DNA from 2 places in the Streptomyces sp. NPDC024698 genome. Region 1 is predicted to be linked to the other one. Evidence: riboswitches for the same ligand, from Rfam matches in the RefSeq annotation. Region 1 holds a riboswitch; the other holds the start of a gene.
What was found. A riboswitch is a leader RNA that binds a small molecule or an ion and turns the genes downstream of it on or off. The one in region 1 is predicted to bind cyclic di-AMP.
Positions count from the first base shown of each region.

Region 2: another riboswitch for cyclic di-AMP. It lies ahead of ACZ4AA_RS06890 (C40 family peptidase); the one in region 1 lies ahead of ACZ4AA_RS25610 (M23 family metallopeptidase).

Region 1 is NZ_JBVHLK010000013.1:3,135-8,620, reverse strand. It holds gene ACZ4AA_RS25620 (TetR/AcrR family transcriptional regulator) at 1-58, shown strand, start outside; gene ACZ4AA_RS25615 (SGNH/GDSL hydrolase family protein) at 289-1,074, opposite strand; gene ACZ4AA_RS25610 (M23 family metallopeptidase) at 1,367-2,251, opposite strand; cyclic di-AMP (ydaO/yuaA leader) riboswitch at 2,256-2,413, opposite strand; gene ACZ4AA_RS25605 (tyrosine-protein phosphatase) at 2,927-3,724, shown strand; gene ACZ4AA_RS25600 (DUF6126 family protein) at 3,747-3,863, opposite strand; gene ACZ4AA_RS25595 (helix-turn-helix domain-containing protein) at 3,890-4,528, opposite strand; gene ACZ4AA_RS25590 (aspartate aminotransferase family protein) at 4,638-5,486, opposite strand, start outside.
Region 2 is NZ_JBVHLK010000002.1:549,966-555,451, reverse strand. It holds gene ACZ4AA_RS06905 (C40 family peptidase) at 1-133, opposite strand, end outside; gene ACZ4AA_RS06900 (hypothetical protein) at 658-1,011, shown strand; gene ACZ4AA_RS06895 (tellurite resistance/C4-dicarboxylate transporter family protein) at 1,072-2,061, opposite strand; gene ACZ4AA_RS06890 (C40 family peptidase) at 2,194-3,378, opposite strand; cyclic di-AMP (ydaO/yuaA leader) riboswitch at 3,387-3,556, opposite strand; gene pcrA (DNA helicase PcrA) at 3,828-5,486, shown strand, end outside.

The DNA.
Region 1 (5,486 bases):
GGCCCTCGCCCGCGAACTGGGCCTGGAACGCGAGGCGTTGATCGCGGCGGTGCGCTAGGGCCTGTCGTTTGGATCAGGTCGCAGGGCATCGACGGGACTGCTCTGCACCGGTGAGCGGGCTCGGGCCCGGTGCAGGCACGGGCGTGAAGTCCGGCCCGGCCCGCGTCCCGGCTCCTCCGCACTCCCCTGGGTCTCGGGCGGCGTCGCGGGGTCGTTCTCCGGCCGGGGCGGTGACGGCACCGGGCCCGGCCGGGCAGGTCTGTCCCGCCGGCCGGGCCCGGTCTCCGTTCAGGCCACCGACTCGATGCGCAGCTTGATGTCGTCCGGTGAGAGGGGCCCCTTGGCCTCCACGTGGTCGCCCGAGGACTCCCCGCGCAGCCGTCGCCCGATCCAGGGGACCAGATACTCGCGCGCCCACTGGATGTTGTCGCGGCGCACCTCCAGCGTGCCGCGCGGCGGGAGGAGCGGCCAGGGCTGGTCCGGGTCGGCCGGCACCTCCAGGCCGAGGGCCTGCCCGGCGCGGAGCGCCACCCGGGTGTGCCCCTCGGGAGAGAGGTGCAGCCGGTCGCCGTCCCAGGCCCGGCGGTCCTGGATCGTCTTCAGGGACCAGAGGTCGAGAACGGGACAGCCGTAGCGGTCCGCGATGGCCCGCACATGTCCGTTGTACGTGGCGATCTTGCCGCGCAGGTGCTTGAGCACGGGGACGTCACGGGTGTCGAAGCCGGTGGTCACCATCACGGTGCCCACGGCGGAGGTGAGGTCGGCGACCGCGCGCTCGAAACGCTCCGCGACCTCGTGGGGGTCGGTGCCGGGGCGGATGATGTCGTTGCCGCCGGCGCAGAACGAGACCAGGTCCGGGCCGAGTTCCTTGGCCTCCTGGAGCTGGGTCTCGATGATCTGGTCGAGCAGTTTGCCGCGCACCGCGAGATTGGTGTAGTCGAAATCGCCTTCGGGCCTGCGGTCCGCGAGAAGTACCGCGAACCGGTCCGCCCAGCCGACGAACGCCCCGTCGGGCCCAGGGTCGCCGACGCCCTCGGTGAAGCTGTCCCCCACCGCCACGTACGACCCGATCACTGATCTGTTGTCATCCTTCGAATCGTCTGCCACATCGAGCATGATTCACCTTTCGATGTGAGCTACGCGACCGTAGGGAAGAGTTGACGGGCGGTGAGATAAGCCACTCGCCAAGCATTGGTCAACTCCGGAATAAGGCCCGCATCAAGGATGTTGAAGCAGCGATCGCCCGGATGCCCCGCAAACCGGCGCCACGGACACCGGTGCCACGGACGCACCGGAGGCCGGACCCAGGGGATCTGGGGTCCGGCCTCCGGAGTTGGTCCTGCCGTCAGGAGCAGGAGGTGGGGGGTCAGCCCACGGCGACACCGTGCGAGCGCAGGTACGCCACCGGGTCGACGTCGGAGCCGTAGTCGGGCGTGGTGCGGATCTCGAAGTGCAGGTGCGGTCCGGTCACGTTGCCGGTCGCGCCGGAGAGACCGATCTGCTGGCCCTCGGTCACGGTCTGGCCCGCGGAGACGGACAGCGACGACATGTGGGCGTACTGGGAGTACTTGCCGTCGGCGTGCTGGATGACGACCTGGTTGCCGTAGGCGCCGCCCCAGCCCGCGGAGACGACGGTGCCCGCGGCGATGGACTTGATCGTGGTGCCGGTCGGGACCACGAAGTCCACGCCGGTGTGGTAGCCGCTGGACCACATGCTGCCGGGCACCTTGTAGCCGGTGCCGATGCTGGTGCTGTCGACCGGCAGGGTGTAGCCGGAGGAGGAGCTGGCGGACGCGGTGGTGGTCGCGGCCTTGTCGGCGGCCGGGGTCGCCTCGGACGTCGCCGGGGCCGATGTCCGGGTGGCCGTGTGGGCGGCGGAGGCGGCCCTGTGGCCGAGCGACAGCTTCAGACCGGGGTGGATCAGCGACGGGTCGCCGCCGATGGCGGAGCGGTTGTCGGAGTAGATCTTCTTCCAACCGCCGCTGACGTTCTGCTCGTCGGCGATCTTCGAGAGGTAGTCCCCGGACTTCACCGCGTACGTCTTCGTCGTGGCGGCCGTGGCGGCCTTCGCGGCGGGGGCGGCGGTGACGGCCTTCTCGACGTGCTGCGCGACGGTGGCCTGGGTCGCGGCGTGGGCTCCCGTGGCTCCCATCAGGGGCAGCGCGAGTGCGGCGCCACCGGTGCCGGCCGCGGCGATCGTGCGGGTGAAACGCAGGGACTTGGGACGGCGGTGCTTACCCTTCGCGGGCATGGCGAATTCCTCTCCGGCGCCTGCGGGGTGAGCTGTCGGGTGCGGGCTGGAGATGCCCGGTCGCGCTGCTGCGCGGCTGTACCCCTAGCCTGTTCCGGAAACCGGACCAGGCACGGAACCTGTGGGTCCCCCGCTCCTGCCATGTACGGGTGAGTGTGCGGAATTCCGGGCGGCGGCAGGATTGGGCGTCCGTCCGGATTGAGGCAGAACGTAAGCGACATGAGAGCGCGTCGACAACTATGTGCGGTTTCTGTGCGCTCGCCTTTCTTGATCCATGCGGAATTCGCCGTCACCCTCCGTGGAATGACGATCTTCCGGACATCTCAACCCGCCCGGAAAAGCGGGCGCGTTGAGAAAGGGGGACGGCAACGCATCGTCACGAATATGACCCTCCTCACGCGACTCGCCCCAGTGCGCCCTATTCCAGGGCCAGTTGCCATGAAGGTGTTTATTCGGACAGAACGGGCAGATAAGCCTTTCGCGGATATCCGGCACTTGCGAGCGCCTCTCTTGAATAGAGAGTCGAAACTCCATCGATTCGAACATGCATACGAAGACATAACTCATTGCCTGAGGAACCCATGTCGTATCGTCGAGAGCGCGAGCCGGTACAACTGCCGACGAGCGGCGCCGAGTCCAGCCCGGCGACGCCGGAGGCCGAACAGGAGGAGCCCCGTGACGCAGCAGATCCCGTCGACCGAGCCCGAACTCGGCGGAGTGCGCAACTTCCGCGACGTGGGTGGACTGCCCACCGTGGACGGCCGGCGCGTGCGCCACGGTCATCTGTTCCGCAGTGGGCACCTCGCGCACGCCACGGAGGAGGACGCCGCGTTCCTCTCCTCCCTGGGACTCCACACGATCTTCGACTTCCGCAACGCCGCCGACCAGAAGCTGGAGGGTCCGGACGTCGAACTGCCGGGCGTGCGGAACGTGAACCTCCCGCTGAGCGACCCGGCGGACGGCAGCGAGTTCTGGAAGATGGTCCGCGACGGCGACATCGACCAGCTGCGCGCGCTCCTCGGCGACGACAAGGGCGCGGACCGGATGATCGGCTCGTACCGCGCGATCATCCGGGAGCGCACGGCGGAGCACTCCCAGGTGCTGCACGCCCTGGCCGACGACAGCGTGCCCGCGCTGATGCACTGCGCCGCGGGCAAGGACCGCGCGGGACTGTCCATCGCGGTCACCCTGCTCGCCCTCGGCGTCGAGCGCGAGGCGATCGTGGCCGACTACCTGGAGTCGAACGCCGCGCACCGCCGCTACAAGGTGCACCGCACCAATACCTCGGCCGGCGCCTACTCCCCCGAGGTGATGGAACTGCTCAGCCCGCTGTTCGACGCGCGCGCCGAGTACCTGACGGCCGCGTTCGACACGATCGAGGAGACCTGGGGCGGTGTCGAGGCCTATCTGGAGCAGGGGCTGGGGCTGACCCCCCAGCTGCGGGAACGGCTGCGCGCGCGACTCCTGGACTGAGCCGCGCGCCGGGGCCGGGGCGCTACTGGTTCTGCGCGCCGAGCGTGAAGAGCAGGTAGATGAAGGCCGCGAACAGATGGCCGACGGCGACGTAGATGATCAGCCGCACCCACAGGGCGCGCGGGAACTTGTCCTCCATGGACCGGCGGGGTTCCGTGGGTTCGGTCATGACGTCTCTCCCGGGGTGGGGTGGCCCGCCGCCGGACCGAGGCACAGCGCGGCGACGGGGCTCTGAAGCAGGGTGTGTACGAAGAGGAGCTCGGCCCCGTCGCGTTCCGCGGCGGCGATGCGGTGCGGGGTCAGCGAGTCGAAGTGGGCGCTGTCTCCCGGCGCCAGGACGTGCGCGGTGTCCCCGAGCCGCAGGTCGAGCCGCCCCTGGAGGACGTACAGCCACTCCTCGCCCGGGTGGACGCGCACGATGTCGCCCTGCGAGCCGTACGGGACCCGCACCCGCAGCGCCTGCATGCCGCGGCCGGCGGAACCCGCCTGCCAGTAGGTCCAGCCGCCGGCCGGGGCCGGTTCCATGTCGGCGGCCCGGACGATCGCGTCACGATCGGGGACCGCCTCGCCGAGCAGCTCGGAGACCGTCGTACCGTAGACACGGGCGAGCGTGAGCAGCATCGGCAGCGAGGGCTGGCGCTGGCCGGTCTCCAGCCGGGAGAGGTGGGCGGGCGAGAGCCCGGCGGCGCGGGCCGCGGCCTCCAGCGTGAGGGAGGCGCCGCGGCGCAGGGCGCGGAGCCGGGGTGCCACGGCGTGCAGCTCGGCGGACGGCTCGTCGGCCGCCCCTGGATCGGCGGGGCTCATAGGACCATTGAGCCAAACAATTGCCCGCGAGGCAATTTTCTTGCCCGTGAGGCAAAAAGCTCGGCCGTACCCGCCGGCCGCCGTGCCGGCCCGTGGGTACGGCCGGGTCTCAGCGGTTGGCCACCGCCTGCTTCACCAGCGTCTTCCCGAAGTCCCACATCAGCCCACCGCCGCCGTGGGCGTCCTCCATCACGGCCGTGAAGGCCTCCACGAACCGGTCGACGTCCCGCTCGTCGATCACCAGCGGCGGGATCAGCTTGATCACCTCCAGGTGGTCGCCGGAGACCTGGGTGAGGATGCGGTGCCGCTGGAGCAGCGGTACGACGACCATCTGCGCGAACAGACCCTTGCGCGCGGCCTGGAGCATGGTCCAGCGGCTGCGCAGCTTCAGGGACGCCGGCCGGCCGAACTCGATGCCGATCATCAGCCCCCTCCCGCGCACCTCGCTGAGCAGCTCGTAGCGGTCGACCAGGGCCGCCAGCCGGGACTTCAGCAGTTCTCCGGTGATCCGCGCGTTGGCGACGATCTGCTCGTTCTCCATCACGGAGAGCACCGCGAGACCCGCCGCCATGGCCTGCGCGTTGGAGCCGAAGCTCGCCGAGTGCACGAGGACCCGGTCCATGGAGGAGTAGACCTTCTTGAAGATCCAGTCCTTCCCGAGGGTCGCGCCCACCGGCACATAGCCGCCGGAGAGCGCCTTGGCCACGCACACCAGGTCCGGTTCGACGCCCTCCTCGTGCTGGTAGGCGTAGAAGTCCCCGGTCCGTCCGAGGCCGGTCTGCACCTCGTCCGCGATGAGCAGGGCCTTGTGCCGGTGGAGCAGGTCCTGGGCGGCGCGCAGATATCCGGGCGGGGACGCGTGCACGCCCTTGCCCTGGATCGGCTCCACGATCAGCGCGGCGACGTCGCCCTTCTTCAGCTCCCCGGCCAGGGCGTCGAGATCGCCGAGCGGGACGGC
Region 2 (5,486 bases), on a different contig from region 1:
TGAGCTGGGGGTCGGCGTGCCCGACTCCGTCGAAGCCGGTGGCCGTCGCCGCGCCCGCGAGGGCGATGGTGGCTGCCGTGCGGGCCGTGTTTCCGCCGATCGAGCGCTGTTTGGCCTTGCGGTGCGCTGCCACGAGGGCCCACATCCTTCCGTGCGACCGCCCCTGAGGTGCGGTCTTGCGGTGACATGTCCGGCGGCGGCTCACAGGGGGAGCGGCCGCCGCCGGACCTTCTCGGCGGTGGTGTCCGACTGCCGTCCCTGGCCCGGACGGTGGTGGGGAGCCGGCCACCTGGTGGAGGACGCTAAACCTGCGCGTGCGCCGTTGGTAACGCTATGTACGGAACTATTGCGTTTGGATCGCTGAGTGACCGTATGAAGGCGATTTATCGGCCACGTGACGCCGAGTCGACGCGGGGTGATGACCGAAGCGGTGCATCGCGTGGAGTCCGTGCGATACCGGTGCTACGGGTGACGCGCGACGGCCGCGAGGAGAGGGAGGGGTGCCGGGGGCCGGAGAGGAGAGGGCGCCCCGGCGGGCGACGGCGGCCGGGAGGGCGGGCCCGGCCGGAAGGGCGTGAAGGGGCGGCCCCGTCGGCAGGGGCTGAAGGGGCGGCCCCGTGTCGGGGGCGTGAAAGGGGGCGATTAGGCTCCGGCCCCATGGGCGTACTCATCCACCTCTTCGTCGGCCTGCACATCATCGGCATCGCCGCGCTCCTCGGCGGCTTCTTCACCCAGATGAAGGCGATGGGCAACGGCACCGCCCGCTTCGTCCCGGCGATGCTGCACGGCGCGCTGACCATGCTGGTGACCGGAGTCGCCCTGGTCGGGCTCAACCAGGCCGACGGCAACACGGTCAACACCGTCAAGGTCGGCGTCAAACTGGCCCTGCTGATCGTGATCCTCGGGCTCGTCTACGTGAAGCGGGACGACGAGACGGTGGACAAGCGTCTCTTCGGCCTGGTCGGCCTGCTGACCGTCACGAACATCTTCATCGCCGTCCTGTGGACCTGATCGCCGGCCTCCGTACCTGATCGCCGGCCTCCGTACCTGATCGCCGGCCTCCGTACCTGATCAGCGCCCTCGCTCCCGCACGGTGGAGCGGAAGGCGAGGGCGGTGCCCACGGCCGCCGCGAGCCACGCCGCCACCGCGATCCACAGCAGCACCTGTCCCGGCCCCCTGAGCCGGAAGACGTCGAGGGCGTCCGCGACCGCGAGGGCCGCCACCGCCGTCATCCCCATCGGGAAGACGGTCGACCACCGCCGTACGTCGTAGCGCCGGCGTGGCCACACCACCTCCGCGACGGCCAGCAGGACGTAGCAGACGAGGTCGAGCGCCAGCAGCGCGCCGGTCGTGGCGCGCAGGACGCCCTGGTCGTCGTTGTTCCACAGATACGGATTCACGTGGTGCGCCGCGACGAGTCCCGCCCCGGCCAGCGCCGAGATGCCCAGCGCGCCGGCCGCCACCCAGTGGTCCCCTGCCCCCTTCCTCACCTCCTCCAGGTCGAAGGAGGCGAACGAGAGCACGTAGAGCACGGTCCCCACCCAGAACAGCGTCATCGCGGCATGGGCGAGCCAGTCCGAGCCCGCCTCGGTGGCGATCGCCGACCCGAGGACCGAGAGCCCCTGCGTGGCCACGCAGACGAGGAACACCTCTCCGGCCATACGGCGCCGCCAGTGCCGCAGGACGGCCAGGAGCAGCACCGGCCACAGGACGGCCGACAGCGCGAGCAGGACTTCGGCGAGCCCCCGCCACCCCAGCGCCGAGAACCGGGTGCCGAGCACGGTGGTCGCCGCGACCGCGTCGAGCCCGGCCGGCGTCGCGGCCCGCCGCGCCCACTGCCGCCGGTCGCCCAGCAGCCGGGCGAGGAAGTCCGAGGCGAGCGCCGCCCAGGCGAGCGAGGCGAGGACCAGCGCGATCCGGGACAGGGCCTCGTGGCCGGTCAGACGCAGGCCGATCGAGAGGATGCCGGTGGCCATCACGGCGGCCCCGGCGGCGGGCGCCCAGCCCACCCACCAGGCGCGGAGCGGAATGGTGTCCGGCATGTCCGGTGTGTCTGGCATGCGTCGATGCTAGGGATCCGCGGAGCGGTTGCGGGTGGGCCACGCGCGGGCGGCGGCGAAAACGCGGGGCGGGCGCACGGGGATCGGTGAGCCCGCGCGCACGCCCCGCGGCAAGGGCGTCCGTGCTCCGGTCTACGCCGGGCGCACCACGCTGTGGATCGCCGACGTGCCGTCGTAGTAGATCGACTCCTCGCGGACGTACGCCCCCGGCTTCGGCGCGTGGATCATCATCCCGTCGCCGATGTAGAGGCCGACGTGGCTGATGTCGTCGTAGAAGAAGACGAGGTCGCCGGGCCGGGCGTCGGCGAGGGGGACCGTCGTGCCGGCGTTCACCTGGTCGTAGGTGACGCGCGGGAGGCTGACGCCCGCGGCCTTCCAGGCGGCCTGGGTCAGACCCGAGCAGTCGTAGGAACCGGGGCCGGTGGCGCCCCAGACGTACGGCTTGCCGATCTGCGCGCGGGCGAACGCGAGCGCGTCGGCGGCCTTCGCCGTGTACGAGGGGTCCGTGCCGGTCGACCCGGACGCCGAGCCCGCCGTCGAGCCGGACCCGGACCCGGACGCGGAGCCGCTGGAGGTGCCCGACGGCTGCGGCTGTGCCGCCTTCGCCGCGGCCGCCTGCTGCCGGGCCAGCTCCGCCGCCTTGGCCGCGGCCTGCTCCCGCTTCTTCTTCTCGATCGCCGCCAGCCGCGCCTTCTCCGCGGTGTTCAGCTTCGAGAGCAGGTCACGGGCTTCGGAGAGCTTGCGCTGCACGGTGGCCTTGGACGTCTTGAGCGCCCGCTGCGAGGCGGTCAGCGACTCCAGGCTCTCGGTGGCCTCCGACCGCTTCTTGGTGGTGGCGGCCTGTTCCGTGATGTAGTCGTCGACGGAAGCCTTCTGGCGGGTCGTCAGACGGCTCATCAACTGCGTCTGGTCGAAGTAGTCCTGGGGGTTGTCCGCCAGGAGCAGGGTCGCGGTGCCGGGCGCGGCGGCCCCCGTGCGGTACTGCGCCGCCGCGAACGAACCCAGCTTCTCGCGAGCGGTGTTGAGCTTCTCGGTGCGCCGGGCGACGTCGTCGAGCAGGGTGTCGACGCGCTTGCGCTGCTCGGCGGTCTTCTCCCGGGTCGCGTTGTACTTGTCCGTGGCCGTCTCGGCCTGGTGGTAGAGGTCGTCGACCTTCTTCGAGACCGCCTCGATGCTGGGCCTGGGTTCGGCCGCGGGAGCCGCTGCGGCCGTCTGGGAGAGCAGGGCCACGGAGGTGAGGGCCGCGGTGGCCAGGACCGGGGTCCGTATGCCGGAGATGCGCGCACCCGTGGGGCGCGCCTTGCGGTGTGACGCCAAGAGAGGCGACTCCTTCCGTCGTCCGCCTGCCGAGTTAGCTGTCGGGTTCGGGCGGGTTGATCCGGAAGGTTTCCCTACGGTCCGTGCCCCACAAGGCGGTTGGACCGATTCACCCCTAAGTCGGTGGGTCCCCGGCTCCGGTGGCCTCGCGGCGTACCGGATTAGGCGGAGGCCGCCCGGCCCGGCGATGTTCGCCGGTGGTGGTCGAGCGGCGTTCCGGCACGCTAGCCAACCGGCGTGGCCCGTGTGAAGGTTGATGTGCGATATGTCCGATACATTTTCGTGACCTCGCGCGGACCCGCCGCCCCGCGGCGACGGAAGCGGGAGCGGCCCCTCGCCCGACGTGTCCGGCCGGACGCTTTCGGTGAAGGTGTCCCGCGTCACGACTTCCGGTGGAGTTCCCGAGGTGGCGGCGGGTTGTCGGTGGGGCGGCCTAGACTCGGAGAGCGATGAGCAGCCTCTTTGACGACAGCTTCCTGGCGGACCTCAAGCCCTCCGCGGCCCACGAGGACGAGCACCCGCCGCCGCCCGAGGACGATCACGTACCGGAACCGGTTCCGGACGATCTGTTCGGCGGGAAGTTCGACGCGCCGCCGACCCGTGACACGTACTACCGCGACGGCGCGCCCAGGCCCGCCGTGGACCCCGCGGCCCTGCTGGACGGACTGAACGAGAACCAGCGCGCGGCCGTGGTGCACTCCGGCTCCCCGCTGCTCATCGTGGCCGGCGCCGGCTCCGGCAAGACCCGCGTGCTCACGCACCGGATCGCGCATCTGCTCGGCGAGCGGAACGTCCACCCCGGCCAGATCCTCGCGATCACCTTCACGAACAAGGCCGCGGGCGAGATGAAGGAGCGCGTCGAGGCGCTCGTGGGCCCGCGCGCCAACGCGATGTGGGTGATGACCTTCCACAGCGCCTGTGTGCGCATCCTGCGCCGCGAGAGCAAGACGCTCGGTTTCACCTCGTCGTTCTCGATCTACGACGCCGCGGACTCCAAGCGTCTGATGGCGCTCGTCTGCCGTGATCTCGACCTCGACCCCAAGCGCTTCCCGCCGAAGTCCTTCAGCGCCAAGATCTCGAACCTGAAGAACGAGCTGATCGACGAGGAGGACTTCGCGGCGCAGGCAACCGACGGTTTCGAGAAGACCCTCGCCCAGGCGTACGCGATGTACCAGTCGAGACTGCGCGAGGCCAACGCGCTCGACTTCGACGACCTGATCATGACCACGGTCAACCTGCTGCGCGCCTTCCCGGACGTCGCCGAGCACTACCGCCGCCGCTTCCGGCACGTCATGGTCGACGAGTACCAGGACACCAACCACGCGCAGTACGCGCTCGTCCGTGAACTCGTGGGGACCTCCGAGCACCCCGTGGACGTACCGCCCAGCGCGTACGACCTGCCTCCGGCCGAGCTGTGCGTGGTGGGTGACGCGGACCAGTCGATCTACGCCTTCCGCGGCGCGACGATCCGCAACATCCTCCAGTTCGAGGAGGACTACCCGAACGCGACGACGATCCTCCTGGAGCAGAACTACCGCTCCACCCAGACGATCCTGTCCGCCGCCAACGCGGTCATCGAGCGCAACGAGTCCCGCCGTCCCAAGAACCTGTGGACCAACGCCGGCGCGGGCTCGAACATCACGGGTTACGTCGCGGACACCGAGCACGACGAGGCCCAGTTCGTCGCCGACGAGATAGACCGTCTCACCGACGCCGGCGAGGCGCGGGCCGGCGACGTCGCGGTCTTCTACCGCACGAACGCGCAGTCCCGTGTCTTCGAAGAGGTCTTCATCCGCGTCGGCCTGCCGTACAAGGTCGTCGGCGGTGTCCGCTTCTACGAGCGCAAGGAGGTCCGGGACGTCCTGGCGTACCTCAGGGTGCTGGCCAACCCCGAGGACTCGGTCCCGATGCGCCGCATCCTGAACGTGCCCAAGCGCGGCATCGGCGACCGCGCCGAGGCGATGATCGACGCTCTGTCGCAGCGCGAGAAGATCAGCTTCCCGCAGGCGCTGCGCCGCGTCGACGAGGCCTACGGCATGGCCGCGCGCTCCACCAACGCGGTCAAGCGGTTCAACACGCTCATGGAGGAGCTCCGTACGATCGTCGAG